One region of the Mesorhizobium sp. M0077 genome, then DNA from elsewhere that is predicted to be linked to it. Evidence: predicted binding sites of a transcription regulator. Region 1 holds the regulator's gene; each other region holds the start of a gene.
The links. The regulator PhoB, encoded in region 1, activates phosphate uptake and scavenging genes when phosphate is short. The targets are predictions, from matches to a motif close to TGTCATNNANCTGTCAT.

Region 1 (10,004 bases):
CCTTGCCGTGTTCATCAACTTCCTCGGCATGCCGCGCTCGGCTTCCTTCGTCGGCGGCCTGGTGCTGACCTTGATGACATTGCCGACCATAATCATCGCCACGCGCGCCGCCCTCGCCGCAGTGCCGCCGTCGATCCGCTCGGCGGCCCTAGGTCTCGGCGCCTCCAAGATGCAGATGGTGTTCCATCACATCCTGCCGCTTGCCGCCCCAGGAATCCTTACCGGCACCATCATCGGCCTGGCGCGTGCGCTCGGCGAGACAGCACCGCTGCTCTTGATCGGCATGGTCGCTTTCGTCGCCGATTATCCGACGACGCCTTTCGATCCGGCGACCGCGCTGCCGGTTCAGATCTATATGTGGGCAAACGAGGCTGAGCGCGCTTTTGTCGAGCGCATGTCCGGCGCCATCATCATCCTGCTCGTCTTCCTCATGGCCATGAACATCACCGCGATCGTGCTCCGGCGCCGCTTTGAGCGGCGCTGGTAGAAAAAAGGCAATTTGGTATGAACATCATGACCGAACAGTCCCTTGAGAATGCAGTGGGCGACAAAATGAACGCCAAGTCGAACGAAGTCATCAAGATGCGCGGCGACAAGGTCGGCGTCTTCTACGGCGAGAAGCAGGCGTTGTTCGACGTCAATCTCGACGTCCGCCAGAACCAGGTGACGGCGCTGATCGGCCCGTCCGGCTGCGGCAAGTCGACCTTCCTGCGCTGCCTCAACCGCATGAACGACACCATCGATTCGGCGCGGGTGACCGGCAAGATCACGCTCGATGAAGACGACATCTACGACAAGAACATCGATGTCGTCGAACTGCGCGCACGCGTCGGCATGGTGTTCCAGAAACCCAATCCGTTCCCGAAGTCGATCTACGAGAACGTCGCCTACGGCCCGCGCATCCATGGGCTGGCCAAGCGCAAGTCCGACATGGACCAGATCGTCGAGCAGAGCCTGAAGAAGGCGGCGATCTGGAACGAGGTCAAGGACCGCCTGCAGGAGCCCGGCACCGGCCTGTCCGGCGGCCAGCAGCAGCGCCTGTGCATCGCGCGCGCCATCGCCGTGTCGCCGGAAGTGATCCTGATGGATGAGCCCTGCTCGGCGCTTGATCCGATCGCCACCGCCCGTGTCGAGGAGCTGATCGACGAACTGCGCCAGAACTACACGATCGTCATCGTCACCCATTCGATGCAGCAGGCGGCGCGCGTGTCGCAGCGCACGGCGATGTTCCATCTCGGCTATCTCGTCGAGGAGGGCGCAACCGACAAGATGTTCACCAACCCCGACGACAAGCGCACCCAAGATTACATTACCGGCCGCTTCGGCTGAACCTTCCGGCGGGTGAATTTCAGGCACGAGGACCAAGATCATGGGTGAGCATACCGTCGCCTCCTTCGATGAAGAGCTCGGGCAGATCAGCAAGCTGATCCGCGACATGGGCGATCTGGCAGGCTCGATGGTCAGCGGCTCGACCAGGGCGCTGCTCAATTCGGACAATGCGCTGGCACAGCGTGTCGTTTCCGACGACGCCATCATGGATGCGCGCCAGCGCGAACTGGACGACCGCGCCATCACGCTGATCGCCAAGCGCCAGCCGATGGCCAACGATCTGCGCGCCGTGGTCGGCTCGATCCGCATGGCCGGCGACCTCGAGCGCATCGGCGATCTCGCCAAGAACATCGCCAAACGCGTCGGCACCGTGGGCTTGAGCGTCACGCCGCGCGACCTCTCGCACTCCATCGATGCCATGGCGCAACTGGTGCTGATCCAGGTGCAAGGCGTCGTCGAGGAATATGCCGCCACCGATGCGGCAGCTCTTGCAAAACTCAGGAATGACGACGAGCGCATCGACGTCAAATACACGTCCGTGTTTCGTGAGCTCTTGACCTACATGATGGAAGACCCTCGCAACATCACCGCCTGCACGCATCTCTTGTTCTGCGCCAAGAATCTTGAGCGCATCGGCGATCATGTCACCAACATCGCCGAAAATGCGTATTATGTGCTGACCGGCCAGCAATTGCCCGCCAATCGTCCGAAGCAGGACGAGACGGCGATGGCCACGCCGGCCTGATGAGGGTGAACTGCCTATGATCGCGCCACGCATCATGGTCGTGGAGGACGAGGAGCCACTAGGCGTGCTCCTCCGCTACAACCTCGAATCCGAAGGCTATCAGGTCGAGGTGGTGACACGCGGCGACGAGGCCGAGATCCGCCTGCAGGAAAACGTGCCCGATCTCCTGGTGCTCGACTGGATGGTGCCGGCTGTTTCCGGCATCGAGCTCTGCCGGCGGCTTAGAGTGCGGCCCGAAACCGAGCGGCTGCCGATCATCATGCTGACCGCGCGCGGTGAGGAAAGCGACCGCGTGCGCGGCCTGTCCACCGGTGCCGACGACTATCTGGTCAAGCCATTCTCGACGCCGGAGTTCATGGCGCGCGTGAAAGCGCTGCTGCGCCGCGCCAAGCCGGAAGTGCTGTCGAGCGTGCTCAAGGTCGGCGACATCGTGCTCGATCGAGAATCGCACCGGGTCTACCGCAAGAAGAGCGAGATCAGGCTCGGACCGACCGAGTTCCGGCTGCTCGAATTCATGATGCGCCATCCCGGCCGCGTGTTCTCGCGCAGCCAACTGCTCGACAATGTCTGGGGCGAGACGATCTATATAGACGAGCGAACCGTCGACGTGCATGTCGGGCGGCTGCGCAAGGCCGTCAACAACGGCCGCATGCCGGATGTCATCCGTACCATTCGCGGCGCCGGCTACGCTATTAGGGAAGACTAGGATGCTGCGCGTCGCGCCGTTGCCGGCCATTCAGGCGACATGCTTGCCGGATTTCGCCTGAATGCCCGGCGCGAAAATCTCCTGGTCGACGAAGCCGAGCGCGCGCATGGCGCAGCCTTCGCGGATCAGCGGCAGCTCGTTGGGCTCGGTGTCGAAGGAGATCGATTTCGAGTGCTGGCCGCCGGCGGTCTGGGCGATCGCTTCGCGCAATGCCGGTTCGATCAGGTCGAAGGCGGCGGCGCTGACGCCGACCATGGCGACGGGTGCCGGATCGATCAGAGCAAACAGGCTGCCGAGGCCGAAGCCGAGCGCCTCACCGGCCCTGCGATAGGCTTCGCGCTCCGGGCCATCGGTTTCGCGGGCGCGCGCGGCGAGTGCGCGCATATCAGCGTCGCCGATATCGACCGGCTCGGCATCCTCGCCCATCATTTTGGCGCTGCGCCAGATGGCGTAGTTTCCGGCATAGGCCTCGACGCAGCCGCGCCGCCCGCAGCGGCAGAGCGCGCCGCCCGGACGGTGGATCATGTGGCCGAACTCGCCGCCCGAGGAATGGGTGCCGGTGAACAGTTCGCCTTTCAGCACCAGTCCCATGCCGATGCCGTGCGACAAGAGGATGGCGATAAAGTTGTCGCGGTAGCGCTCGGGCTGGCGCCATTGCAGCGCCACCGCCATCATATTGCAGTCGTTCTCCATGGTGGCCGGAATGCCGAATTCCACTTCCAACATGTCGGCGAAGGCAATGTCGGTCAGTGGCGTGATTGGCGACCACAGCATGGCGCGCGCCTGCGAATCGGTGATGCCCTGGATGCCCATGGCAATGCGGGCGATGCTCTGGACATCGAGGTCGGGATCCTCAAGCCGCCGCCGGACGATTGCTACGCATTCGCCAATCAGCTCGTCGCGCGGCTTGGTCAGCGTGTCCAGCCGGCGCTGTTCCTCGGCGACGACGTGGCCGGCATAGTCGATGACGGTGACGGACAGGAAATTGAGCGACAGCACGACGGTCATCACCGCCGCCGCTTCCGGGTTGAGGCCAAGGCCGACCTGCGGCCGGCCGCGTTTCAGTGCGCCTGTCTCGCCAGGTTTGCCTTCAATCAGGACGCCTTCTTGAATCAGATCAGACGAGATTGCCGATATGGTCGAGTGGCTGAGGCCGGTGGTCGCCGCAATCTCGGTCCGCGACGGCTGGCCGGCCCGGCGCACGGCCGAAATCACCATGGCACGGTTGCGACGGCGCAGATCGTCGTGGCGGATTCCAACCGACATTTGTTTCCTCCCGGCCTCCTCGCGCCTCATGATAGTGAAGGCGTTCGACGGCACCAGCCAAATATTGGCAGACGCCGGCAGCCCTGTCATTGTTTATTGCGGACCTCGAAAAAATTCGGCAAGGCCATCAGAATCCATCAGAATCGATGTTGACAGCGCCTTATCATTGAACCAGTATTTTTTCGAGGCTCGAAAAAATAGGGCCTCTGTGTGCCGGCCCTCGGGCCAGTTTTGTCGCGCCGCACGCGGCGCAGGGAGGATTATGATGAACAGATTTGCAGCCGCCATGCTGGCGGGTGTCGCCATGTCGCTGGCGCTGATGTCGGTCGCGCAGGCGAAGGACAAGGTCATCGGCGTGTCGTGGTCGAACTTCCAGGAAGAGCGCTGGAAGACCGACGAGGCGGCGATGAAAACGGCGATCGAGGCTGCCGGCGACAAGTACATTTCGGCCGACGCGCAGTCCAATCCCGGCAAGCAGCTGACCGACGTCGAAAGCCTGATCTCGCAGGGCGCCAACTCGCTGATCATCTTGGCGCAGGACGCCTCGGCCATCGGCCCGGCGGTGCAGAAGGCGCTGGACGAAGGCATTCCGGTCGTCGGCTATGATCGCCTGATCGAGAACAAGGACGTCTTCTACCTGACCTTCGACAACAAGGAAGTCGGCCGCATGCAGGCCCGCGAAGTGTTCAAGGCGAAGCCCGAAGGCAACTATGTCTTCATCAAGGGCTCGGGCTCGGATCCGAATGCCGATTTCCTGTTCTCGGGCTCGATGGAAGTGCTCAAGGAAGCCATCGACTCGGGCAAGATCAAGAATGTCGGCGAGGCCTATACCGATGGCTGGCTGCCGGCCAACGCCCAGAAGAACATGGAACAGTTCCTGACCGCCAATGACAACAAGGTCGATGCCGTGGTTGCGGCCAATGACGGCACCGCCGGCGGCGTTGTCGCCGCGCTGACGGCGCAGGGCCTTGCCGGAACGGTTCCGGTCTCGGGCCAGGACGGCGACCATGCCGCCCTGAACCGCATCGCGCTCGGCACGCAGACGGTGTCGGTGTGGAAAGACGCGCGCGAACTCGGCAAGAACGCCGCCGAGATCGCCTCGCAGCTTGCCGATGGCAAGAAGACGGGCGACATTGCCGGCGCCAAGGACTTCACCACGCCTGGCGGCAACACCGTCAAGTCGCTGTTCCTGACCCCCGTCGCGATCACCAAGGACAACCTCAACGTCGTCATCGACGCCGGCTGGATCAAGAAGGACGAAGTCTGCACAGGCGTCGCCGCCGGCAGCGTCGCGGCTTGCAACTGATCTCGACGACTTGAATAAATGAGGCGCCGCGGCTGTCAAGCCGCGGCGTTTTCTCTACGAGAATTGTGTGTTTCCGCCATCGGCGGCAAACTTCTAGGCTGTGGTCCGGCATCCGCGCCAGACGGCAAGCCGCTGGAGGACATCATGACCGACACGACCTCAAATCCGCAGGCCGATACGGCACGAGCGTCTGAACTCGGCGCGGTCGCCCGGTTCCTGAAAGCGACCGAGCTCGACACGCGCATGCTCGGCATGGTCGGCGCGCTGCTGGTCATCTGGGTCGGCATACATATCCTGTCGGGTGGGCTTTTCCTGACGCCGCGCAATCTTTGGAACCTGTCGGTGCAGACGTCCTCGGTCGCGATCATGGCGACCGGCATGGTACTGGTCATCGTCATGCGCAACATCGACCTTTCGGTGGGCTCCGTCGAAGGCGTGATCGGCATGATCATGGGCGTGGCACAGGCCGAATTCCTGATTCGCGTCATCGGCTTCCAGCTTGGAAACCCCTGGCTCTGGGTCGTCGCGCTTGCCGCCGGCGTGGTGCTTGGTCTGCTGATCGGCGCGTTCCAGGGCTTCATCATCGCCTATATGCAGGTTCCGGCCTTCATCGTGACGCTTGGTGGCCTGCTGGTCTGGCGTGGCATGGCATGGCTCATCACCAGCGGGCGCACGGTCGCGCCACTCGACGCCACCTTCCAGCTGATGGGCGGCGGACCACGCGGCTCGATTGGCGCCGCTGCCAGCTGGATCGTCGGCATCGTCGCCTGCGCGGCGGTCGCCTTCGCGCTGCTCAACGGTCGCTCACAGCGCAAGCGCTTCAGCTTTCCACTGCGCCCCGTCTGGGCCGAGACCTTGCTTGGCGTGGTCACTTGCGCGGCCATCCTCGGCGCCGTGTGGATCGCCAATTCCTATCCATGGCCGATCGGCATCGTGCGCCAGTACGCACAGCAGAACGGCATCACCGTTCCCGAAGGCGGGCTGTTCATCGCGCATGGCATCGCCATACCGGTGCTAATGGCGGTGATTGTCGGCATCATCATGACGTTCATCACCAAGCGCACGCGTTTCGGCCGCTATGTCTTCGCCATCGGGGGCAATCCGGAGGCAGCGGAACTCGCCGGCATCAACACGCGCTGGGTGACCATGAAGGTGTTCATGATCATGGGTGTGCTGGCTGCAATCAGCGCGGCGATCTCGTCGGCCCGTCTCAATGCGTCAACCAATGCGCTGGGCACACTGGACGAGCTTTTGGTGATCGCGGCCGCTGTCATCGGCGGCACGTCGCTCGCGGGCGGCGCCGGAACGGTGATGGGCGCCATGCTCGGCGCGCTACTGATGCAGTCGCTGCAATCCGGCATGGTGCTGCTCGGCATCGACTCGCCGCTGCAGAGCATTGTCGTTGGCGCTGTCCTGGTCATCGCCGTCTGGCTCGACACCGTCTACCGCAAGCGCGTCTAGGGAGGAACGATTATGGAAAAAACTGCTCCCACCGGTACGCCACTGATCGACATGCGCAACATCTCGATCGCGTTCGGTGGCATTCGCGCCGTCGACGATGCGTCCATCGATCTTTTCCCGGGCGAAGTGGTGGCGCTGCTTGGCCACAACGGCGCCGGTAAGTCGACGCTGATCAAGATCCTGTCGGGCGCCTACAAGCGCGATGCCGGCCAGATCTTGGTCAACGGCCAGGAGGCCTCGATCTCCAATCCGCGCGACGCCAAGAAATACGGCATCGAAACGATCTACCAGACGCTTGCGCTGGCCGACAATGTCGACGCTGCCGCCAACCTCTTCCTCGGCCGCGAACTGATGACCGCGTGGGGGACACTCGACGATGTCGCCATGGAGGCCGAGGCGCGCAAGGTGATGGGCCGGCTCAATCCGCGCTTCCAGCGCTTCAAGGAGCCCGTGATCAAGCTATCGGGCGGCCAGCGCCAGTCGGTGGCGATCGCACGCGCCATCCTGTTCAACGCCCGCATCCTGATCATGGACGAACCGACGGCCGCGCTTGGGCCGCAGGAGACGGCGCAGGTCGGCGAACTGGTAAAGCAGCTCAAGGCCGACGGCATCGGCATTTTCCTGATCAGCCACGACATTCACGACGTGTTCGAGCTTGCCGACCGGGTCTGCGTAATGAAGAACGGCCAGGTCGTCGGCACCGCGCTCACCACCGATGTGACGCAGGACGAAGTGCTCGGCATGATCATCCTGGGAAAGTGCCCGCCCGGCGCCATTCCCGGTCCGGGTGCGCTGAAGATCGCGGCCTGAGACCACGCTATCGTCAGCTGTCATGTTCACTGATGCTCGAGATCGATAAGCCGGCTAAATATGCATGATATGCCAGCTGTCATTATGGCTTGGCCGCGCCATTGTCTTGCCGCGGCGACTTGCCCATAAAGGTCCCGAACCGTCCATGGGCCTGCGTTGAAGAAGTTTTTCCCGATCCTTGCCTTCATTGCCGTTGCACTGATCAGCCTGACGATGGCGGGCTTCGCCTATTTCGCGACCCAGGAAGCGGCGCGCATCAAGTTCGAGGCGACGGCCGACGACGCGCTCAACCGCATCGAAAGCCGTATCGATCTGCATCTGTCACTGCTGCGCTCGACGCAGGCGCTGTTCGACGCCCGCAATGGCGAGATTTCAGGTAGCGAATTCAAGGCCTTCTTCAGCGCCCTCGATGTCGATAACAATTTCGCCGGCCTGCGCGGCATCGGCTATCTCAGGCTGGCCAAGACCGGTGACGAAGCGGCGGTCGAGCGCGACATGTTGCGCGACCGCGGCGCCGCCCACACGGTCTATCCGGACACGACACAGCCATGGCGCACGCCCGTCGTGCTGTTCGAGCCGCTCGACCCTGCCAACGAATCCACCATCGGCTACGACATGTTCACCGAGCCGGTGCGGCGCGAGGCGATCGAAAAAGCGATGGCCGATGACGCACAGCACGCAAGCGGTCTGGTCCAGCTCGGCCAGGACACTGGCGCGGCGCAGACCTTTACCGGTTTCCTGGTCTTCGTCAGGCTCAATGTCGAAACCGCGCCGGATGGTATCAATGCGTCCAGATCATCGACATCAGGCCTTCTCTACGCGGCCTTCCGCGCCCGCGACCTGTTCCAGACCGCGCTCAGCCGCACGCCTTTGCTGCCGGTCAACACCGCGGTCTATGACGGCACGGCCGACGCCGACAATCTTCTGTTCCAGTCGGAAACGCCGCCGGTTGCGAGCTTTGGCGACAGGCTGTTGGTGACGCGCAAGATCATCGTCGCCGGTCGGCCGTGGACGGTGCTGTTTCGGCCGACAAGTGCATTTTCGCAACCGTCCTCGCGCGCCATTCCGGTCATGCTCGGGCTGTTCGGCCTGCTTCTGGCCGGCGCCATCGCGTTGGTGGCCCGCTACCAGGAGCGCGCCTACGACGCCAAGTCGCTGCTGCATGAAACGACGGAAAAAAGCCTGCTCGAAAAGGATTTGATGCTGCAGGAGATGAAGCATCGGATCAAGAATTCGATCACGCGGGTGCTGGCGATTGCGCGCCAGACGGCAGCGCAAGCAACCGACGTGAAGGAGTTCTCAACTTCCTTCTCAGCCCGCCTGCAGGCAATGGCGGCTTCCCAGGATATGCTGACGCGTTCGCGCTGGCAGAAGGCCGATCTTGGCGACCTGCTGCGCATCGAGCTCGGCCAGGTGTTCGGCAAGGAGCTTCCGGAAGGGATATTGTCAGGGCCTCAGGTGCTGCTCGACGAGAGGACGACGCAGGCGCTTGGCCTGACCTTTCACGAACTGGCGACGAATGCGCTGAAGTATGGCGAGGCCGGCAATTCCGTGGGTGCGCTGAAGGTCGACTGGTCGTTCGAGGGGCGCGGGTCCGAGCGGATGCTGGTTCTGAACTGGCGCGAGGCCGGGCAGAAGGAACTCGAAGCGCCGGCGAAGACCGGCTTCGGCACCAAGCTGATCGACCTCAATGTCACGCGCGAATTGCGCGGCACGATTGCCCGAGATTTTCGCGCCGATGGGCTTACGGTGGAAATCAGGATCCCGCAGCCTGATGCAGTCAAACAAACGGAGACCGGCTGACCGGTCTCCGTCGCGATTGTCTGACGCTTTTGAAGCGGATCAGCAGCGAGCGGTGTAGAGCCGGCCGCGATTGTCGCGATACTGGCAATAGCCGTTGCGCAGGTTGCGCACCAGCAGGCCGGAACCGGCGCCAACGGCTGCGCCGATCAGCGCACCCTTGCCGCCGCCGATCAGTCCGCCGGCCAAAGCACCGACACCGGCGCCGACACCGACATCCTGCTCGGTCGTGCTGCAGCCGCTGACGGCGACCACCGCAACCATGGCAATAATCAATTTCCGCATAGAATCTCTCCTCACTTTTGTCCTCACTTTAGTAAGCTCCAGCCGCTATTTAGCACGAAACAGCAGCCTTTGCCCGCTCGATCTTATTGTTGGCTAAGAGAGTCTTTTTCGCGGCGCGTGTCGTTCGACGCGACCACGACACTGGAAATCTGCAAAGACGCGTCGAGGGTGCCGTCCGGGCGCACGTTCCAGACGATCTGGTCGTAATCATCTTCCAGCGCGGGGTCGACCGTAAGACATTTGGCAACGACGTGCTCGGCCTGACCCTGCACGTCTCCGGCAGCGAATGGACGTTC
Region 2 (10,004 bases), on a different contig from region 1:
TCGGCAAGCGTTCGCTGCCGGTGTTCCTCGCCGGCACGCTGATCGCCATGGCGGCACAGGTGATGAAGGTGATCAATCCGGGCGGCTTTGCCTACGATGCGCTGCTGTTATCTTCCGGCATCGCCATGCAGTTCGCGCTGGCCTTCTATCTCGAATGGCTGTCGACTATCGGCTCGAGCAAAAAGCCGGTTCGCAAAGAAGCGCCAGCCGTTCACCAGACCTTCGGCATGCCCGCGATGCCAAGGCTAAGCCGATGATCCCACATCAGCCGCCTAGCTAGCAGGCGAGGGGCCGGACGACCCCCGCACCACAAGATCGACCGGCAGCAATCGCCGGTGCTGCGAGCCGTCATTTTCGAGGATCGCCTTGACGGCCAGGCGGCCCATCTCGGCGATCGGCTGGGCGACAGTGGTTAGTGGCGGCTCGGAGTCGGCGCCTTCCGGCACGCCGTCGAAGCCGACGATTGACACATCGCCCGGCACGGCAATGTTACGCTCGCGCAGCCAGTCGAGCGCATGCAGCGCGATCTTGTCCGACATGGCCAGGATTGCCGTCGGCGTCTGCGGCAGCGCGAAAATATGATCGAGGCCGGCCCGCACGCTCGCCTCGTCATTGAGGGTTTCGTAGATTGGCACTTGCGAGACGTCGATGCCGAAGCGGGAGAGCTCGCCGAAATAGCCACGCAGACGGTCGCGTGTGCCCGAGTAGAGGGATGTCGTCTCGACTTGCTCCTGCGTGACGGGACCAAAGCCAGCGTCGGCAGATTCCAGGGCGAGTACGGCAAAGCTGCGATGGCCGAACTCGGCCAGATGGCGCGCCGCCAGACCCGCGCCGGCGACGTTGTCGACGCCGATCGCAGCGACCGCCTCATTTTCCGAATCGAGGTCAAGCGCCACGAAAGGCAGTTTGCGTTCGCGCGCCAGTTCGACCAGCCGCGACCCGCCCTCGATGCAGAACACGATGAAGCCATCGACCAGGGCGCTCTGGATGTTCCAGGCGAGCTGCTCGCTGTTGGCGGCCGAGACCAGCGAAATTCCGGCGCCGGTGGCGTCGCAGGCCTGCGAAATGCTGGCCATCATGACGCGGGCAAATGGATCGTCGAAGAAATAGGACAATGGTTCTGCCGTTGCCACGCCGATGGCGTTGACCTTGCCGGCGCGCAGCAGCCGGCCCTTGGGATCCGGGCCGGCATAGCCCATCGCTTCCGCCGCCGCCTTGACCCGCTCGCGGACCTCTTCGCGCACGATTTCCGGGCGAGCGAACACGTTGGACGCGGTACCGTGCGAGACCCCGGCCGCCTTGGCGATGTCGGCAAGCCGCACTGGTCTCGTCTTGCCGGAGGTCAATGCCGTCATTTTCGTCTCCTGAACCGGAGCCTGTTTAGCACTTTCGTTGGATCGGTTCAAATTTTCCCTTGATCGGACGGCGGAGAGGGTCTATATTGAATCGATCCAAGGGATTCACCAAGTACAACTTGGATCGATTCAAGAGGAGGGTGCCATGCATCCCGTGAATTATCTGTTCGAAGACATCTACGGCAATGATTGGGGCATAGTCTCCGACGCCGCCACCCGCAAGCGCCGCGACAAGGTCGGGCCGTGGAGGCGTGACCTGCAATACCTTGTGAAACGCAAGCGCAGCTGATCGGCCCCGGCATTTTCGTGCCAGCTGATTGGATCGATTCAAGTTCTTAAGAGGAGACGAACATGCATCCCGTGAAGCATCTGTTCGAAGACATTTATCGCAACTACTGGGGTATCTCGCCTGCCACGGAGCAGCCGGAAAGGCGGCGGCCGACCAAGTCTGCCAAGCGCAACCGCGACCTGCTGCCGGAAAACCGGCAGGATTAAGCCTCGTGTGATATCTGATGGGGCAGGGTTTTTGCCTCGTCAGGACCGTTGCCGCACGAGCGCCGAGGCCGCGATCACCAGCCAGCCCGCGATGAGCAAGGTGCCGCCGATCGGCGCCGACATCGGGAACAGCCGCGATCCCACGAAATCCCGTGCCAGCAGATCGCCGCAGAACAGAACAAGCCCGACGAGCAGCACCAGGCTGCCGATCCGCAAGATCCGGTTTGCGCCGGCGAGGCCGACGGCCAAAAACACCGGCGCATGCATGAGCAGGAAGGATGCGGCCGTGCCGACGAACGCGCCGCCGAGATGCGCTGAAGCCGCCGACAGCGCCACGCCCGCCGCGCCGGCAATGCCGCCGGCGAAAACGAGGATGCGCGCGCTGTTTGCTGGTGCTGACTCGGCGATGCTCATTTCTCGGGCTCCGTGATTGACGATAGGCGGCGCGACCTGTCTGTCAGGATTTTTCCGATATCGCCAGCATGTCGCGCGTGCGGCGCGCCTGGGCCAGCCAATTATACGCGGCACCGCCCGCCATCAGCAACGACGTGCCGAGAAACACCGCGCGCATGCCGAAATGGCCGCCGACGAAGCCGCCCAGCAGCGGCCCCGCAACCTGGCCGACATATTGCGCCGAGATTGCCAGGCCCAGCACATTGCCGCCGACCCCATCGGGAACATTGTGGCGGATGACGCTGGTGATGCAGGGCAACAGCCCGCCCAGCACCAGACCCATAAGGAACCGCAGCCCGACCAACTGCCAGCTCTCGGTGACGAAGGCCTGCGGTATCAACAGCAGAGCCGAGACGGCCAGCGATGCGACGATGACGTTCCAGTGGCCGATGCGGTCGGCGAGTTTGCCCAACCGTGACGCCGACAGGATGGCGCCGAGTGCGGCCGCCGACATGACGACACCTGAGACCAGGGTCACCCGGCTTGCGTCCGCGACCAGTTGCTGGACGTAGACGGTGATGATCGGCTCGATCGACATGTTGGCGAAGGTGAACAGCATGCCGGTCGCCAGCATGGCCACGACAGGGCGTTTGTCGAGGATCTGCGCCCAACTTCCCTTTGGTTTCTCCTCGCGTTTTGCCTGTACTGGCGGGCGAGGCATCTCCTTTATCAGGAACGTCGTCGCCAGCGCCGCCAGGAAAATGACGCCGCCCGCGATGAGGAAGGTGGCGCGAATACCGATCAATGGCGGCAGCGCGCCGCCAAGCAACGGGCCGACCAGGGAGCCTGCGGTGATGCCGGCCGACAGCACGCCAAGCGCCCAGCCGGAGCGCTCCTTCGGCGTCTGCATGGCGACAAGGATCGTCGAGCCTGAGGAATAACCGCCGGCAAAGCCGATCAACAGGCGCAAAAGCACCAATTGCCAGACGGTCTGCACCATGCCGGTCAGCGACATGCAGATCGCCATGCCGAAACTGGCGCGCACCAGCATCACCTTGCGGCCATAACGGTCACCCAGCCGTCCCCACAGTGGCGCGACAAGGGCGGCGGCAAGGAAGGTGGCGCCGAAAGCGATGCCGGACCATTGCACGATCGCCGCGTGGCCCACGGCGCCCAGCTGTTCGACATAGAGCGGCAGGAACGGCAGCAGCAACGTCATCGCCACAAGCGTGCTGAACGATCCGGCAAAGCACACGAACAGGTTGCGCCGCCAATGAATGTTGTAGGTGGAAGGCACTTCGGCGGCCCGCGCTGCACTGTCCTGCGGCATGTCCTGTCCTGTCCGCTTGCTGCGGATACCAATTTGGGATACCAACTTGGTACCCTCATGGACGCAAAGCCCGGCTGCTGTCAATCAGGCGCTCTCAATGTGATCGGCAAGACCAACGGGCAAGGCCGATCGCCAGCAATGGAAGCAACTATGTCGCAGATGCACATCGTCGAAAAAGCGCTTCGCGAGATGATCCTTGGCCTCGAGGTCGGTCCTGGCGAGCGGCTGACGGAGCGCTGGATCGAGAGCCGCTTCGGCGCCTCGCGCACGCCGGTCAGGGCAGCCCTGCTGCGGCTGGAGACGGAAGGGCTGATCTGCCGCGACGGGCGCGGTTGGACCGTGTCGCCGATCAACCTTGCCGAACTGGAACAGATCGCGGTGTACCGCGAAGCCGTCGAGGTCGCGGCGGTCAGGCTGACTTCGGCGCTGGCCGACAGGAGCGCAGCCGATGTCATCGAGGCGATGCTGGGCTCCTGCGACACTGCCACGCCGCGCGAGGAATGGCACCGCGTCGGCATGGATTTCCATATCGAACTGGCGCGGCTCTCCGGCAACGAGTTCCTGTTTCGGGCCGTGCGCGATGCCATGACGCGGCTGTCGCGGGCGCGCTGGCTGGAGGTGCGCGACGAGGCGGCCCTTGGCCGCGCCTGGAGCGAGCATCACGCCATTCTGGCAGCGGTGCGGGCCGGCGATGCCGATGCGGCGGCGGCGCGACTTTCCGCCCATATAGCCGGCAGCCGCGACCGCCTGGTGACGTCGTTGCACAGTGACCGGCGCGGCCTGCGCGCCAGGGGTTTTGCCGTCGTCGCCGCTTGATACTGGTCACGAAAACGAAAGAACGCCGTCGCGATCCGCTTTCGGCCTCGCTTCGCGGACGCCGATGGCGTAAGAGGCGGCCATGGAAAACAACCGATTTGAAACACCCGTGACCGTTAAGTCGGGCACGGAGGGAAGCACTCAGCTCTTGCGTACAGTGCGCGAGGCTTCCGATTACCTGCTCAACAGCTGGCCCGGCAAGCGCAGCCCCAAGCACCGCGAAGCGCTGCAGGCCTGCCATGACGCGCTGGCCGGCGACAAGCCGGCGATGATAGCAAGACGCGCCTTCATCGCCGCCGCGCGCGAGGTCAACGTCTTCGTCAGCGACAAGGCCCCGGCCTGATCACATCGGCCTGATCAGACCGGCATTTTGCCAGGATCCGGCCCGTTTCGTGGGCCGGTGATCCTGTCTTGCCTATTTCTCTGTCTCGGTGTCGGTTTTCGAACTTGCCTCGTTCTCAGGCTCGGCGCGCTCCTTGGCCGCGACCTTGGCGGCGAGCTTCTCCGCCTTCTTGGCGGCCTTCTGCCGGTCGCGCTCTTTGCGTTCCTGACCGTAATTCGGTGGTCGAGCCATATCGTTTCCTTTCGCTGTGCCTGATCCTGCCTAGAAGCATTGGCCGGCAAACACAACAGCGCCGCGAGGGCAGATGCCAGCGGTTCTGGACTTGCGTGATGGCGAACACAATGGTTTAGAAAAGGCTGCGGGACAGTTGCTGGAGCCGCCGCCGACCGATTTCGAATCAAAACGACCGATGGCCACGCTTCAAAGAAACGCACAGAAGCTGATCTACTATGCGCGCAACGCCATGCGCGACATCGCGCCGCCGGTTCTTTTCCGGCGCCGGCTCGGCCGGCTGCTCGATCAGGCCAGGCTTTCCGACGCATCGGTCCGCCAGCGGCTCAATTACTACAACACGCTGCGGGAGCCTTTTAGCCCCAGCCCCGAGGCCGTGCCGGTCAGCCGGCTGCCGTCGGACCGCAGCATGTACTATTACGATCTGAAGGAGTTCACCCGTTATTTCGACCCAGATCTGCGCATCGACCTGGAATTCGGCGACGTCATCGAAGTGCCGAAGATGCCGTCGATCGTCAAGGACCGGCCGATAGCGGACGACAACGGCAACGGCGTCCTGTTCAAGCTGAACAAGTTCCGTCATTTCTACATGCCGGCCGACGATGTCGCCTTCGCCGACAAGCATCCGCTCGTCGTTTGGCGCGGCGAACTCAACAATCCGATCCGCACCTTGTTGCTGGATGCAGCCCGCAATCTGCCGTTCTGCGATGTCGGCACGCCGAGGGCGACAGCACCTGCGGAATACCGCAAGCCCTATCTCAGCATCGATCAGCAGCGCCGCTACCGCTACATCATCTCGCTCGAAGGCAATGATGTCGCGACCAATCTGAAATGGATCATGAGCTCGAACTCGCTCTGCCTGATGCCGCCGCCGACCTATGAGACCTGGTTCGCGGAAGGGCAGCTCGAGCCCGATGTCCATTATGTGCCGCTGGCGCCCGACTTCAGCGATCTGGCCGAGCGCGTGCACCATCTCGAGAAACATCCGGCCGAGGCCCAGCGCATCGTTGCGGCGGCCAACGCCTATTGCCGCAAATTCGCCGACGAGCGGGCCGAGCAGGCGATCTGCCTGCTCGTGCTCTACAAATATTTCGTGCTCAGCGGCCAGATCGAGCCCGATCCGCAGGTCTGGCGGTTTATCGCGGGCTAGCGGCTTCCGGCGCCCTTAAGTCAGATGACGCTGCGGTCCATAACCAGATCGGCCGGGCCGAAGCGGTCCTTCGCCGTAAACTGCTGGTGCCAGTAGGGATAGAGCACCGGAGGCCGGCTGACGGCATCGAGACGCTGGCGTTCATCAAAGGACAGCGTCAGGCTCGCCGCGGCGAGATTGTCTTTCAACTGGGCTTCGTTGCGCGCCCCGATCACCAGCGAGCTGACGGCCGGCCGGCCAAGCAGCCAGGCCAGCGCCACCTGGGCCGCCGAAACGCCGCGTGCCGCACCGATATCGACCAGCACGTCGACAATCCGCCACAGCCGATCCTCGTCGCGGATCGGGGGTTCCGACCAGCCGCCGATCTGGCGCGCCGTCGGACTGTCGCGGCGGTATTTTCCCGACAGCAGGCCGCCGGCGAGCGGGCTCCACACCAAAACGCCAAGGCCCTGGTCGACCGAGATCGGCAAGAGCTCATACTCGGCCTCGCGTGCTTCCAGCGTGTAGTGGATCTGCTGGGTGACGAAGCGCGGCTGGTGCTGGCTGTCGCCGATGCCGAGCGCCTTCATGACCTGCCAGCCGGAATAGTTGGAGCAGCCGACATAGCGGATCTTGCCCTGGGCAACCAGCGTGTCGAGCGCGGCGATGGTTTCCTCGAGCGGCGTCGCGCCGTCCCATTCGTGCAGGAAATAGATGTCGATGACATCGGTCCTGAGGCGCTTCAGGCTCTTCTCGCATTCGCGGATCAGATGATGGCGCGACAGGCCTTCGTCATTGGGGCCCTTGCCGATCCGCATGCGCGCCTTGGAGGCGATCAGCACGTCGTTCTTGCGCTTGCCGCCGAGCGCCTCGCCGATGATCTCTTCCGACAATCCGTTCGAATAGACATTGGCGGTGTCGATGAGATTGATGCCGGCATCGATGCAAGTGTCGATGATGCGCGAGGCCTCCGCGAGATCGGAATTGCCGACGGCAGCGAACGGCCCGCTGCCGCCGAAGGTCATGGTTCCCAAGGTCAGCGCCGAAACTTTCAAGCCGGAACGGCCAAGCGTGCGGTATTCCATGTCAGATCCTCGTAGTTTTGGTGGGGAGGTGGTTTTAGCAGGAAAGGGCGGGGAAGCCCGAACGGGTCCGCCATTTGTAGGACAATTTGAGCGGCTTGTCGCCATCCCAGGGCGATGGATCGGCAATGCTCGCTGGTTTGCAGTGATGACCGGCTGGCCGGCGGCTTGCAATAAAACCGTCATTGCCGGCCTATATCAAGTCGGCTCAGGGTTTCATGTCAGCCGGCAAGCGGAGCAGTGGAAATGAATGAGCTAAAGCAGAATTCTGCGGCCAGGGATTGGCTGGAAGCCGAACTCGCCGACACGCTCGATGAGGACTATGAGCTGGAAATCTCGGAGCCGGCGCTGTCGCTGGAGATCGCCAAGATCTACAAGAACGCGCATCCGCCGTCGATCGATCGCATGCAGTATTTCCGCGACCTGATCGGCTTGCAGTCGGAACTGATCAAGCTGCAGTCCTGGGTTGCCTACCACAAGAAGAAGCTGGTGGTGGTTTTCGAGGGCCGTGATTCCGCCGGCAAGGGCGGCGTCATCAAGCGCATCACCCAGCGCCTCAACCCGCGCATCTGCCGCGTCGTGGCGCTGCCGGCGCCGACCGAGCGCGAAAAGTCACAATGGTATTTCCAGCGCTACGTGCCGCATCTGCCGGCCGGCGGCGAGATCGTGCTGTTCGACCGCTCCTGGTACAACCGCTCCGGCGTCGAGCGGGTGATGGGCTTTGCCGAACCCGATCAGGTCGAAGAGTTCTTCCGCGATGTGCCGGAGTTCGAACGCATGCTGGTCCGCTCCGGCGTCACGCTGGTCAAATACTGGTTCTCGATCACCGACGAGGAACAGCAGATGCGCTTCATGATGCGCATCCACGATCCGATGAAGCAGTGGAAGCTGTCGCCGATGGACCTGCAGTCGCGCGTGCGCTGGGAGCAGTACACCAAGGCCAAGGAAGAGACGTTTGCCCGCACCAACATCCCAGAGGCACCGTGGTACATCGTCGAAGGCAACGACAAGAAGCGGGCGCGGCTGAACTGCATCGACCATCTCCTCAAACAGCTGCCCTATGAGGACGTGCCGCACGAAGAAATCACGCTGCCCGAGCGGGTGTTCAACCCGGAGTACGAGCGCCAGGTCCTGCCGCGCGAGCTTTACGTGCCGGAGAAGTATTGAGCACTTTTCCTTCTCCCCGTTTCACGGGGAGAAGGTGCCTGAAGGCGGATGAGGGGCAGCGCCGGCATCGACGAATTCACAGCCGTCGGACGCTGCTAACCTCCAAAAGCAGCGCTGCCCCTCATTGCCTGCCGGGCATTTCTCCCCGCAAAACGGGGAGAAAGAAGCCTGCGCCTGTTACTTCGCCACTATACCCGCTTGATCGTCACATGCGTGGCGAGCGCCGTGGCCACCTGCTCGGTGCACTGGTAACCCAGCTTCAGCATATCCAGCCCGGCAAACAGGCTCTCGCCCCTCCCGAGCAACACTGGCGACACAGCCAGATGCAACTCGTCGATGAGCTTCTCCTTGAGATATTGCCGGATAGTGGAAACGCCGCCGCCGACGCGGACATCCTTGCCGCCGGCCGCAGCCTTTGCTTGTTCGAGCGCGGCGTGGATGCCGCCGGTAACGAAGCGGAAAATGGTGCCGCCTTCCATCACAATGGGGTCGCGCTTGTGATGGGTCAGCACGAAGGTCGGCACGTGATAGGGCGGGTTGTTGCCCCACCAGCCCTTCCAGTTCTCATCCGGCCATTCGCCGCGGATCGGGCCGAACATGTTGCGGCCGAGGATCCAGGCGCCGACATTGTCGAAGCTGCGGACGGTGAACCGGTCGTCCACATCGGTGCTGCCGCCATCCTTGCCGACCATCTCGTGGAAGGTGCGGGTGCCGGTCATCCATTTGTGCAGATCTTCGCCACCAACGCCGAGCGGATTTTGCAGGTCCTGGTCAGGACCGGCGCCGAAACCGTCGAGCGACAAGGTGAAGGCATTGACGCGCAGTTTGGACATGGAAGACTCCCTTTGGTGACCAGTTGTGATTTGCAATCAGTATTCAAACTGATTGCATTTTGCAACTAGTATTTTTAGAGGCAAGCCGATCTGTGGAATGCGCAGGGACCTCAAGCCGCCACGCGCTTCGGCATCACCGCAAACGGGCTGAGCCCAAGCCAGATCTGCATCTTGCCGGCGACGTCGAGATCGCCGGTCAGGCTGATCTTGTCGCGTTCCTTGTGAACTGTCGTCAGCCCCATCCAGATCGAGGTCATGGTGCACAGATCGGTCGAGACGTAGAGATCGACGTCGAAGCCCGGATCGTACCAGCAAAGATCGACCTCGCCCTGCTTCTCGACGATCAGCCACCACGATCGTTTTGACGCCGGCAGGTCATGGTACAGGAATTGTATCACGGTGCGCCCGTCCGGCAGCGGACTGGGGTTCAGATTGCGCCGCATGTCCCACATCAGCAGCGACGGATCGAGGTTTTTGAGCGACAGCCTGGCCTCGACCCATTTCTGGCCCCAAAACCCCATCGCCTCGACAACCGGGCGCAAATCCCGGCCCGCCTCGGTCAGCCGGTATTCGAACACGCCCTTCTCGGTCGCGATCTCGGTCCGCTCGACGATGCCGCCGGCCTCGAGGTCCTTGAGCCGTTGCGACAGAAGGGTTGGCGACATTTTCGGCACGCCGCGGCGCAAATCGTTGAAGCGGGTCGATCCCGCCACCAGTTCGCGCAGCAGCACCATGGTCCAGCGTGTGCAGAGCAGCTCGGCGGCCATGGAGAGCGGGCAGAATTGCTTGTAACCGGCTTGTGTCATGTGGTGAGCTCCAAAAGATGTTGC
Region 3 (10,004 bases), on a different contig from region 1:
TGATCACATGGCTGGCCTGTGGATCGTCGGCGAGGACATGCCGCGCGCGGAAAACCGCGTCACGCTGCACAAGGACGAGAAGGACGCGCACGGCATGCCGATCGCCGACGTGCATTTCGATGATCATCCCAACGACACGGCGATGCGCAATCATGCCTACAAGCAGGCCACAGCGCTTTACGATGCGGTCGGCGCGACGCGCTCCTTCCCGACGCCGCCCTATCCCTCAACCCACAATCTCGGCACAAACCGGATGAGCGAAAAGGCGGAAGACGGCGTCGTCAACAAGCACGGCCAGGCGCACGACATCAAGAACCTGTTCGTGTCGGACGGCAGCCAGTTCACGACCGGTGCGGCTGAAAATCCGACGCTGACGATCGTGTCGCTGGCTATCCGCCAGGCCGAATACATCGCTTCGCAAATGTCGGCCAAGACGATCTGAGCCGTCCTCCCGGATCGCTACGCGGAACGCGCATGGCGCGTTCCGCCTTTTTCCCTGGGACTCACTATGCGCCGACCGGCTGTCCGTCCCTGCGGCGGATGGCGACGACGGAAGGTCGCGGCAACTGGCCGTCTTTGAAATCGGGCCATAGCGTCTGCACCTTGTCGAGCGTCTCGGCATCTTCCGCAGGGTGCTGCACCGACAGGAACAAAGTCGTGCCGTCCGGCGTGAAGCACGGGCCGGTCGCTTCGGCGCCGTGCGGGCAGGTGAACAGCAGCTTCGGCAGGCCGCGCGCCGCACCTTCGGTGTCGACGCCGTAGACGCCGTCCGGCAGGTCGAAAGCATTGGCGCCGTCCGTCGCCACCCACAGCCGCCCCGCCGGGTCGAAGGTGATGTTGTCGGGGCAGACGAACCAGCCATTGTCCGACGTATCCGGATGAAAAGTGGCGCCGACCTTGGCATCTTTCGGGTTGCCGCAGAGCACGAACAGGTCCCAGGCATAGTTTTCGGCCGTGTGGTCGGCGTCCGCGCCGCGGCCGCCAGGCGGGATCAACTCGACAATATGGCCCCAGAGATTTTCCGGCCGCGTGTTGGCCGGATTGACCTTTGACTGGTCGCGCTTCTTGTTCTTGGTCATCACCGCATAGACGCGGCCGGTCACCGGATTGGTCTCGATGTCCTCGGGCCGGTCCATCGGCGTGGCGCCGAGCGCATCTGCCGCAAACCGCGTCTTCAACAGCACCTCGGCCTGGTCGGCAAAACCGTTCTCGGCGGTAAGCTTGCCCTGGCCGTGCACCAGCGGCAGCCACGTCATCGAGCCATCGGCATCGAACCGGGCGACCGACAGCACGCCATCGTCGAGCAGATCGGCGCCGGAGGCCGCATTGGCCTTGTCATAGGCCTTGGCTGAGACGAAGCGGTACATATATTCGAAATAGTCGTCATCACCCATATAGACCACGACGTGGCCGTCCTTGTTGAGGACCACGGTCGAGGCCTCATGCGACATGCGGCCAAGTGCCGTGCGCTTCACCGGCTTGGACTGAGGATCGTAAGGGTCGATCTCGACCACCCAGTCGAAGCGGTTGGCCTCGTTCGGTTCCTTGTCGAGGTTGAAGCGGTCATGGAAGCGGCCGCGGCCATAGATATCGGAGCCGTTGAAGCCGTAACGGTCCAGAAGCTCGGCGGCCGGCGCCTTTTTCGGGTCGCCGCCGAAAATGTCGGACACGCCTTCCTCGCAGGTCAGCACCGTACCCCAGGGGGTGAAACCGCCGCTGCAGTTGTAGCTGGTGCCGAGCACTTTCGTGCCAGTCGCGTCGGCCGAGGTCTTCATCAGCGCATGGCCGGCAACCGGTCCGGAAACGGTCATTTCGGTGTTGGCGGTGATGCGGCGGTTCAGCGGGCTGTCCGCCACGCTTGCCCACTTGCCGTCCTTCAATTGCACCTCGACGATCGAATGGCCCATCGCGGCCATGCCGAGATCGACCTGTTCCCTGGTCATCGTCTTGCCGGCATCGCCCTCGGTCATCCCCGGAAACATCACATTGGGCGAGATGTATTCGTTGTTGACGCAGAGCAGGCCATGATCGGAATTCACCGTGCCCTTGGGCAGCGGCATGAAGGCGATGTAGTCGCAATTGTAGCCGAAGCGCTTTTCCTGTTCCTCCGCCGCGACCTTGTTGCCGTCGAATTCGGCGAGGCCGGCTGTAAGCGGGTCGCCCCAGCGCGCGACGATGGTCGTCTCATAGCCTTCGGCGGCGGCATGGGTCTTGCCGTAGACCCGTTTCAGCTCGGGAAAGCCGAGCGTCGACTGCGCTGTGGCGGCATGCGTTTCGCCGGCAAACAAGGAGCCGACAAAGCTGCCGCCGGCAATCAGCGCGCCGGAGGCGAGGCTGCCTTTCAAAAGAGACCGGCGCGAGACGCGCTCGGCGATGATTTCGCGGATGACGGGGGAGGATGAAGACGGTGCATTGGCCATGGTGTCTGCCTCTCAGGGTGGATGTTACGGCGCACCGTTGCCCTAGTCTGCTTAGGCAACATTCACATGACATAAGAGGAAGGTTTTGCCGCAACTGGGCGCGGCACTACGCATCGCTCAGCCCTTGGTGCAGGTCGAGGCGGTGAAGGCGCCGTCGGGCTGCTTCAGAATGATGTCGAATGACGGGGCGGTCTCGCCGTCCAGTGTTGCCTGTGTCATGGAGACGGAGTTGCCACCGGTGGTATAGCCGCCCAGCGGCCCGAGCCAGGTGATCTCGCCATTGGCGTTCATCTGATAGTTGTAGCCTTGCAGCGCCGTTCCGAACGTCACCGGGCCGGTATAGACATTGCCCTTGATGGTGATGTCGCCGAGGTTGAGGAAGGCGCCGAGCAAATAGACCTCGCAATGATAGGTGCCGTCAGGAAGTTTGCCCTCGCTGAAATCGGCGCGCGCGGCGCCGCTCGTTGCCATCAGCAGCAGGATGCCGGAAATGCGTGAGATGCGAGATGTCATGACGTCTCTCTTTTGAAGGGCGAGCTTGCCCTATTTTTGCGCGGTGCCGCAACATTGTTCGCCCGGAACCCACGGCCGGAGATCAAAAACTAGGCATTTGTCTCAATTGGGCAAAAATTAGGCAAAAGCCGTGTGCGCTGCGCAAATTTGGCTCAATCAATTTTCACTGGCTGCCATTGTTTTGCTCCAGGCTAATATACCAACCGGCTGATAACGCTCGGCTATTCCATTCTTGCGAGCGGCGCCTTTGCGTTTGGCACGGCAGTTGCATTGCATTATCGCGGTGCAATCAAACAGCTGGGAGTCTTCGGTATGAGGGGTAATTTCTCCACAATAACAAAAATGTTTTCGGCCGGCGTGGTCGCCGCCGGCCTGTCGATGTCGTCTCCGGCCAAGGCCGCCGAAGACACGATCAAGGTCGGCATTCTGCATTCGCTATCGGGGACCATGGCGATTTCGGAGACGACGCTGAAAGACGCCATGCTGATGCTCATCGAAGAGCAGAACGCCAAGGGCGGCCTGCTCGGCAAGAAGCTTGAGGCGGTCGTCGTCGATCCGGCATCCAATTGGCCGCTCTTCGCCGAGAAGGCGCGCGAGCTGATCTCCAAGGACAAGGTCGCCGCCGTGTTCGGCTGCTGGACCTCGGTGTCGCGCAAGTCGGTGCTGCCGGTGTTCTCGGAACTGGACAACATCCTGTTCTACCCCGTCCAGTATGAGGGCGAGGAAAGCGAGCGCAACGTGTTCTACACCGGCGCCGCCCCAAACCAGCAGGCGATTCCTGCCGTCGATTATCTCATGAGCGAGGACGGTGGCTCGGTGAAGCGCTGGGTGCTGGAAGGCACCGACTACGTCTATCCCCGCACCACCAACAAAATCCTCGAGGCCTATCTGAAGGCCAAGGGCGTCGCCGCCGAAGACATCATGGTCAACTACACGCCGTTCGGCTTCTCCGACTGGCAGACCGAAGTCTCCGCAATCAAGAAATTCGGCTCGGCCGGCAAGAAGACCGCCGTCGTCTCGACCGTCAATGGCGACGCCAACGTTCCGTTCTACAAGGAACTCGGCAACCAGGGCGTCAAGGCTGAGGACATCCCGGTCATGGCCTTCTCGGTCGGCGAAGAAGAACTGGCCGGTCTCGATACCGCGCCGCTGGTCGGCCATCTCGCTGCCTGGAACTATTTCGAGAGCGTCGACACACCCGAAAACAAGAAGTTCATCGCCGACTGGCACAAGTTCATCAAGAACGACAAGCGCACCACCAACGACCCGATGGAAGCCCACTATATCGGCTTCAACATGTGGGTGAAGGCGGTCGAGAAGGCCGGCACCACCGATCCGGACAAGGTCATCGACGCCATGGTCGGCGTGTCCGTGCCGAACCTGACCGGCGGCTATTCGACCATGATGCCGAACCATCACATCACCAAGCCGGTGCTGATCGGCGAGATCCAGGCCGACGGCCAGTTCGAGACCGTGTCGCAGACGCCCGGCCTCGTGATGGGCGACGAATGGTCCGACTATCTGCCCGATTCCAAGGACCTGATCTCGGATTGGCGCGCGCCTCTGTCCTGCGGCAACTTCAACGTTGCCACCGGCAAATGCGGCGGCAAGGGCACGAACTGATCCCTCCCGGGACTGACCGATCGTGGACGTGTCCACGATCGGTACCGCCAAGCGTCCGGGCGCTTCAGCCCGCCCGGACGCGGAATTTCCCCACAGAAGAGTATCTGAACGGATGATCCTGTTGCGCACTCTCGGCCTCATGCTGGTGTTCCTGGTGGCAAGCCTATTGCCGTCGAACGCAGCCGAAGCCGATCTGCGCGCCATCGTCGCCAAATTCGCCGCGGGCACGGGCTTTGCCGCCACTGAGGCTGTTGTGCGCGAACTTGCCGCCACCGGCGATCCGCTGGTTGAACGGCCGCTTGCAGCCCTCGCCGAAGGCAATCTCTACATTCGTAAAGCCGATTCAGCCGTCTTCGTCGGCAGTGAGGCCGCCGACAGCGTCACGCTGCTCGACCCGCTGAGCGGCGAGAAAGCCGGCGACGCCGCCAAGGCCGACATCACCAAGATCAAGGTCAACAACACGCTGCGCCGTGTCATCCGAGATGCGCTGGGAACGCTGACGTTGCGCGCGAAAGATCCTTCTGCCCGCATCGCCGCCGCCGACACCATGTTCAAGACCCCCGATGCCGCCAATATCGAGCCGCTCGATGCAGCCATCGCCGCCGAGACCGACGCCAAGGTCAAGGCATTGTTCGAACAGGCGCGCGCGGCATCGGTGCTGGTCTCCGATAAGCCGGAGGCCGACAAGCTTGCCGCCATTGCCCTGATCGGCGCGCGCGGCGACCGCGACGCGGTCTCGCTGCTCACCGCGGTCGAGGCCAATGCGCAAGGCGCGGTCAAGGATGCCGCGACGGCGGCAATCGCCAGCATCAATTCGAGCCTGGCGCTGTGGGATGCCGGCCAGAACATATGGTACGGCATCTCGCTTGGCTCGGTGCTGCTGCTGGCCGCCATCGGCCTCGCCATCACCTTCGGCGTCATGGGCGTCATCAACATGGCGCATGGCGAGATGGTGATGCTCGGCGCCTACACCACCTTCGTCGTCCAGCAGGTGATCCGAACCTCATTCCCCGGCCTGTTCGACTGGTCGCTGGTGATCGCGCTGCCGCTCGCCTTCCTGGTTGCCGCTTCCGTCGGCCTGATCATCGAGCGCGGCGTCATCCGTTTCCTCTACGGCCGGCCGCTGGAAACGCTGCTCGCAACCTGGGGCGTCTCGCTTGTCCTGCAGCAGGCGGTGCGCTCGATCTTCGGACCGACCAACCAGGAGGTCGGCAACCCCTCCTGGATGTCGGGATCGTTCGATGTCGGCCAACTCGCCGTCACCTGGAACCGCCTCTGGATCCTGGTCTTCGCGCTCACCGTCTTCGGCGTGCTGCTCTTTGTTATGAAGCGCACGCCCTGGGGCCTTCAGATGCGCGCCGTCACCGCCAACCGCCGCATGGCCGCCTCGATGGGCATCAGGACGCCTTGGGTCGATGCGCTGACCTTTGCGCTCGGCTCCGGCATTGCCGGCATTGCCGGCGTCGCGCTCAGCCAGATCGACAATGTCTCGCCCAATCTCGGCCGCGGCTACATCATCGACAGCTTCATGGTCGTGGTCTTCGGCGGCGTCGGCAATCTCTGGGGCACGCTGGTCGGCGCCTTCTCGCTCGGCATCGTCAACAAGGTTCTCGAACCCTATGCTGGCGCGGTGCTCGGCAAGATCGTCGTGCTGGTGCTGATCATCCTGTTCATCCAGAAGCGCCCGCGCGGCCTGTTCGCGCTCAAGGGCAGGGCGGTGGAAACATGATCACGGGACGCTTCTTCGCCGCGGGTGCCGACCGTCGCATCGCCATCACTATTTTCATCCTGCTGACGGCCGCCATTATCGTGCCGCTGCTCAACCTCGCAGTGTCGCCGCAAAGCGCGTTCTATATTCCGTCCTACATCGTCGCGTTGACGGGCAAGTACCTCTGCTATGCATTGCTTGCCTTGGCGCTCGATCTCGTCTGGGGCTATTGCGGCATCCTCTCGCTCGGCCATGGCGCCTTCTTCGCCCTCGGCGGCTATGCGATGGGCATGTACCTCATGCGCCAGATCGGCTCGCGCGGCGTTTACGGCAATCCGATCCTGCCCGATTTCATGGTGTTCCTGAACTACAAGGAATTGCCCTGGTTCTGGACCGGTTTCGACCATTTCTGGTTCGCCGCCATCATGGTGCTGGCGGTGCCCGGCCTGCTCGCCTTCGTCTTCGGCTGGTTCGCCTTCCGCAGCCGCGTCACCGGCGTCTATCTCTCCATCATCACCCAGGCGATGACCTACGCGCTGCTGCTTGCCTTCTTCCGCAACGACATGGGTTTCGGCGGCAACAACGGCTTGACCGATTTCAAGGATATTTTAGGCTTCAACGTGCAGGCCGACGCCACCCGCTCGGCCCTGTTTGCCGCCAGCGCCATCATACTCGCGCTCGCCGTCTTCATCACCTGGGCAATCGTCGGCTCCAAATACGGCAAGCTGCTGATGGCCGTGCGCGATGCCGAGAGCCGCACCCGCTTCCTCGGCTGGCGGGCGGAGAACGTGAAGCTGTTTGCCTTCACCGTCTCGGCTGTCATGGCCGGCATCGCCGGCGCGCTCTATGTGCCGCAGGTCGGTATCATCAATCCCGGCGAATTCGAGCCGTCCAATTCCATCGAAGTCGTGATCTGGGCAGCCGTCGGTGGGCGCGGCACCATTGTCGGCCCGATCGTCGGCGCGCTGCTGGTCAACGCCGGCAAATCCTGGTTCACCGGCCTGCTGCCGGAGTTCTGGCTGTTTGCGCTCGGCGGCCTGTTCGTCGCCGTAACCCTGTTCCTGCCCAAGGGCATCGTCGGCATGTGGGATTCCTGGCGCGGTAACGCTCGGGCGATGCGGGCTGCAGCGATTGCAGAGGAAGCGGGCACAGACCCTGATGCCCCGCCGCCATCGAAGATCGTGCGCAGCGCAGCAACAACGCCCGGTGCGTGGTCCGCGTCCGGGCCCGAACCGCAGCCGGCGGAATAGAGCGATGTCGAAGTCCAACACCATCCTCTATCTCGACGGCGTCTCGGTCTCCTTCGACGGTTTCCGCGCCATCAACAATCTGTCGCTGGTGCTCGACAAGGGCGAGATGCGCGCCGTCATCGGTCCCAACGGCGCCGGCAAGACGACGATGATGGACATCGTCACCGGCAAGACCCGGCCCGACGAAGGCGAAGTGTTCTTCGACGGGCAGGTCGATCTGACCCGGCACGACGAGGCCGAGATCGCCATGATGGGCATTGGCCGGAAGTTCCAGAAGCCGACCGTTTTCGAAAGCCACAGCGTCGAAGACAATCTGATGCTGGCGCTGAAGGGCCCTCGCTCGATCTTCCCGGCGCTCTTCCATCGCCGCTCGGCCGCCGAAGCCAGACAGATCGACGACATCCTCGGCATCATCCGGCTGGGCGACAAGCGCAACGATCTGGCCGCCAATCTCAGCCACGGCCAGAAGCAGTGGCTGGAGATCGGCATGCTGCTCGCGCAGGACCCGAAGCTGCTTTTGGTTGACGAGCCGGTCGCCGGGATGACCGATGCCGAGACCGAGGAAACCGCGCGGCTGCTCAAGGACATAGCGCGCGACCATTCGGTCATCGTCGTCGAGCACGACATGCATTTCGTGCGCGAACTCGGCGTCAAGGTCACCTGCCTGCATGAGGGCTCGGTGCTGTCGGAAGGCTCGCTCGATTTCGTCTCGGCCGACGAGCGGGTCGTCGAAGTTTATCTCGGGAGATGAGCATGGTCTGGCGGGTGCAATTCCATCGCTTCGACTTTTCGTTCCTCCGCTTCTGGAGAAGGCGCTGACATGCTCGAAGTTTCCAACGCCACGCTCCATTACGGCGCCGCCCAGGCGCTGCGCGGCGTGTCGCTGACGGCAGGTGCCGGCAAGATCACCTGCGTGCTCGGCCGCAACGGCGTCGGCAAGACCAGTTTGATGAGATCGATCGTCGGCCACCACCGGCTGACGAGCGGAAGCGTTGCCTTCGAGGGGAAGGCGCTCGACCGGAGCGCGGCGTATGACCGCGCCCGGTCGGGCATCGCATTCGTACCGCAGGGCAGGGAGATCTTTCCGCTGCTGACGGTGCGCGAAAACCTGGAGTCCGGCTTTGCGCCGTTGAAGCGCGCCGACCGCAACGTGCCGGCGCATGTCTTCGAACTGTTTCCGGTGCTGAAGCAGATGCTGGGGCGGCGCGGCGGCGATCTCTCAGGCGGCCAGCAGCAGCAGCTCGCCATCGGCCGGGCGCTCGTCATGCGGCCGAAACTGCTGGTGCTCGACGAGCCGACCGAAGGCATCCAGCCCTCGATCATCAAGGACATCGGCCGCGCGATCCGCTATTTGCGCGATCAGGCCGGCATTGCGGTGCTTCTGGTCGAGCAATATCTGGATTTCTGCCGCGAGCTCGCCGACGAGGTCAACATCATGGACCGCGGCCAGATCGTCCACACCGGCTCGGCCGAAGATCTCGACCGGGCGGACGTCAGGAAGTTTCTGACGGTTTAGCGCAGGTCGACGGCTGCACGGATCGTACACGTCGAAGATTGGCTGAAATGCCCACAGTCACTTCGTCATTCTAGGGCGGAGCAAGGAGCGGAGCGACGCGCGCAGACCCTAGAATCCATGCCGCGACATCAGCCAAAGAGTGCCGCGATGCAGAACAAGATCGCTTCTGCGGCACATTGGCCATTCCACATTCTGCACCGTTAATGACGCTTCTTCGTCCCGGCAGGATCCCTGGGTCTTCGCTCCGCTTCGCGTCGCTACGCCCAAGGATGATGAAGTCGCGAAGGTCCGCGCCCCTTGCGTCGGACTTTCGTCCGAGGCCGCCACCCTCTGGCACGCCGAATACTGCATGCTAGTCTTTCCTAGGCCTCGGTGAGTCGGCCGCTTCCGTATCAGTCTGGTTCTGTAGCAGATCGAGGGAATATGCTGGCTCAGCCTGCAAGTTCCACGCAAGCAAGCCACCCTAGGTTCCCTCGCAGTTCTGATTGTCGGTCAATGCGTTCAGATAATCTTGCCAGGAGAATAGGGCTATGGAACGGTTCGTCGAGGACCACCAGAAACGACGGCTGACAGAGCGTGTCGACATCATCACCGCCATCAACATTCTGCGCTCGCAAGGCTACCAGCAGGATGAGCTGATCGGCGAAATCACCAAGGTTTTCTACGTCGACCTCGACACTTACAACGAGATCGTCATAGCGGCCTAAAAGCGCGTCGCGCCTGAACGGCCTCATGCGACGCGCTTTGGGGTGTTGTTTTACGTGTGGTGAGGTTCAGGCCGGCTGAATATCAGCCCAGCCTACCCGGCGCGCCGGAAGGCGAGCACACGGTTGCGGCCGCCGCGCTTGGCGCCGTAAAGCGCTTTGTCGGCGGCGCTGAGCACCTTGTCGAATTTGGTGCCGCCCTCGCTGCCGAAGGCGTAGCCGGCGCTGACGGTGCAGGACAGCAGGCGGGTCTCGGTATCGATCCGGCGC

Region 2: the regulator PhoB is predicted to act here: its motif matches at 7,344-7,360, upstream of ppk2 (polyphosphate kinase 2).
Region 3: the regulator PhoB is predicted to act here: its motif matches at 2,476-2,492, upstream of NKJ57_RS04845 (PhoX family protein).

Annotation. Positions count from the first base shown of each region.
Region 1 covers NZ_JAMYUL010000007.1:77,727-87,730, forward strand. Annotated here, with positions in the region: gene pstA (phosphate ABC transporter permease PstA) at 1-487, shown strand, start outside; gene pstB (phosphate ABC transporter ATP-binding protein PstB) at 505-1,329, shown strand; gene phoU (phosphate signaling complex protein PhoU) at 1,370-2,074, shown strand; gene phoB (phosphate regulon transcriptional regulator PhoB) at 2,091-2,780, shown strand; gene NKJ57_RS15920 (ROK family protein) at 2,811-4,046, opposite strand; gene xylF (D-xylose ABC transporter substrate-binding protein) at 4,312-5,352, shown strand; gene NKJ57_RS15930 (sugar ABC transporter permease) at 5,497-6,813, shown strand; gene NKJ57_RS15935 (ATP-binding cassette domain-containing protein) at 6,826-7,623, shown strand; gene NKJ57_RS15940 (CHASE domain-containing protein) at 7,780-9,426, shown strand; gene NKJ57_RS15945 (YMGG-like glycine zipper-containing protein) at 9,466-9,708, opposite strand; gene NKJ57_RS15950 (hypothetical protein) at 9,792-10,004, opposite strand, start outside.
Region 2 covers NZ_JAMYUL010000002.1:562,521-572,524, reverse strand. Annotated here, with positions in the region: gene NKJ57_RS07130 (OpgC family protein) at 1-257, shown strand, start outside; gene NKJ57_RS07125 (LacI family DNA-binding transcriptional regulator) at 273-1,355, opposite strand; gene NKJ57_RS07120 (hypothetical protein) at 1,501-1,644, shown strand; gene NKJ57_RS07115 (hypothetical protein) at 1,707-1,850, shown strand; gene NKJ57_RS07110 (DUF423 domain-containing protein) at 1,890-2,264, opposite strand; gene NKJ57_RS07105 (multidrug efflux MFS transporter) at 2,308-3,573, opposite strand; gene NKJ57_RS07100 (GntR family transcriptional regulator) at 3,724-4,389, shown strand; gene NKJ57_RS07095 (DUF982 domain-containing protein) at 4,499-4,732, shown strand; gene NKJ57_RS07090 (hypothetical protein) at 4,805-4,963, opposite strand; gene NKJ57_RS07085 (glycosyl transferase family 90) at 5,142-6,113, shown strand; gene NKJ57_RS07080 (aldo/keto reductase) at 6,134-7,177, opposite strand; gene ppk2 (polyphosphate kinase 2) at 7,421-8,341, shown strand; gene NKJ57_RS07070 (dihydrofolate reductase family protein) at 8,530-9,174, opposite strand; gene NKJ57_RS07065 (winged helix-turn-helix transcriptional regulator) at 9,285-9,980, opposite strand.
Region 3 covers NZ_JAMYUL010000002.1:125,406-135,409, reverse strand. Annotated here, with positions in the region: gene NKJ57_RS04850 (GMC family oxidoreductase) at 1-442, shown strand, start outside; gene NKJ57_RS04845 (PhoX family protein) at 507-2,420, opposite strand; gene NKJ57_RS04840 (hypothetical protein) at 2,538-2,933, opposite strand; gene urtA (urea ABC transporter substrate-binding protein) at 3,246-4,556, shown strand; gene urtB (urea ABC transporter permease subunit UrtB) at 4,669-6,285, shown strand; gene urtC (urea ABC transporter permease subunit UrtC) at 6,282-7,514, shown strand; gene urtD (urea ABC transporter ATP-binding protein UrtD) at 7,519-8,265, shown strand; gene urtE (urea ABC transporter ATP-binding subunit UrtE) at 8,335-9,030, shown strand; gene NKJ57_RS04810 (hypothetical protein) at 9,561-9,737, shown strand; gene NKJ57_RS04805 (GGDEF domain-containing protein) at 9,830-10,004, opposite strand, start outside.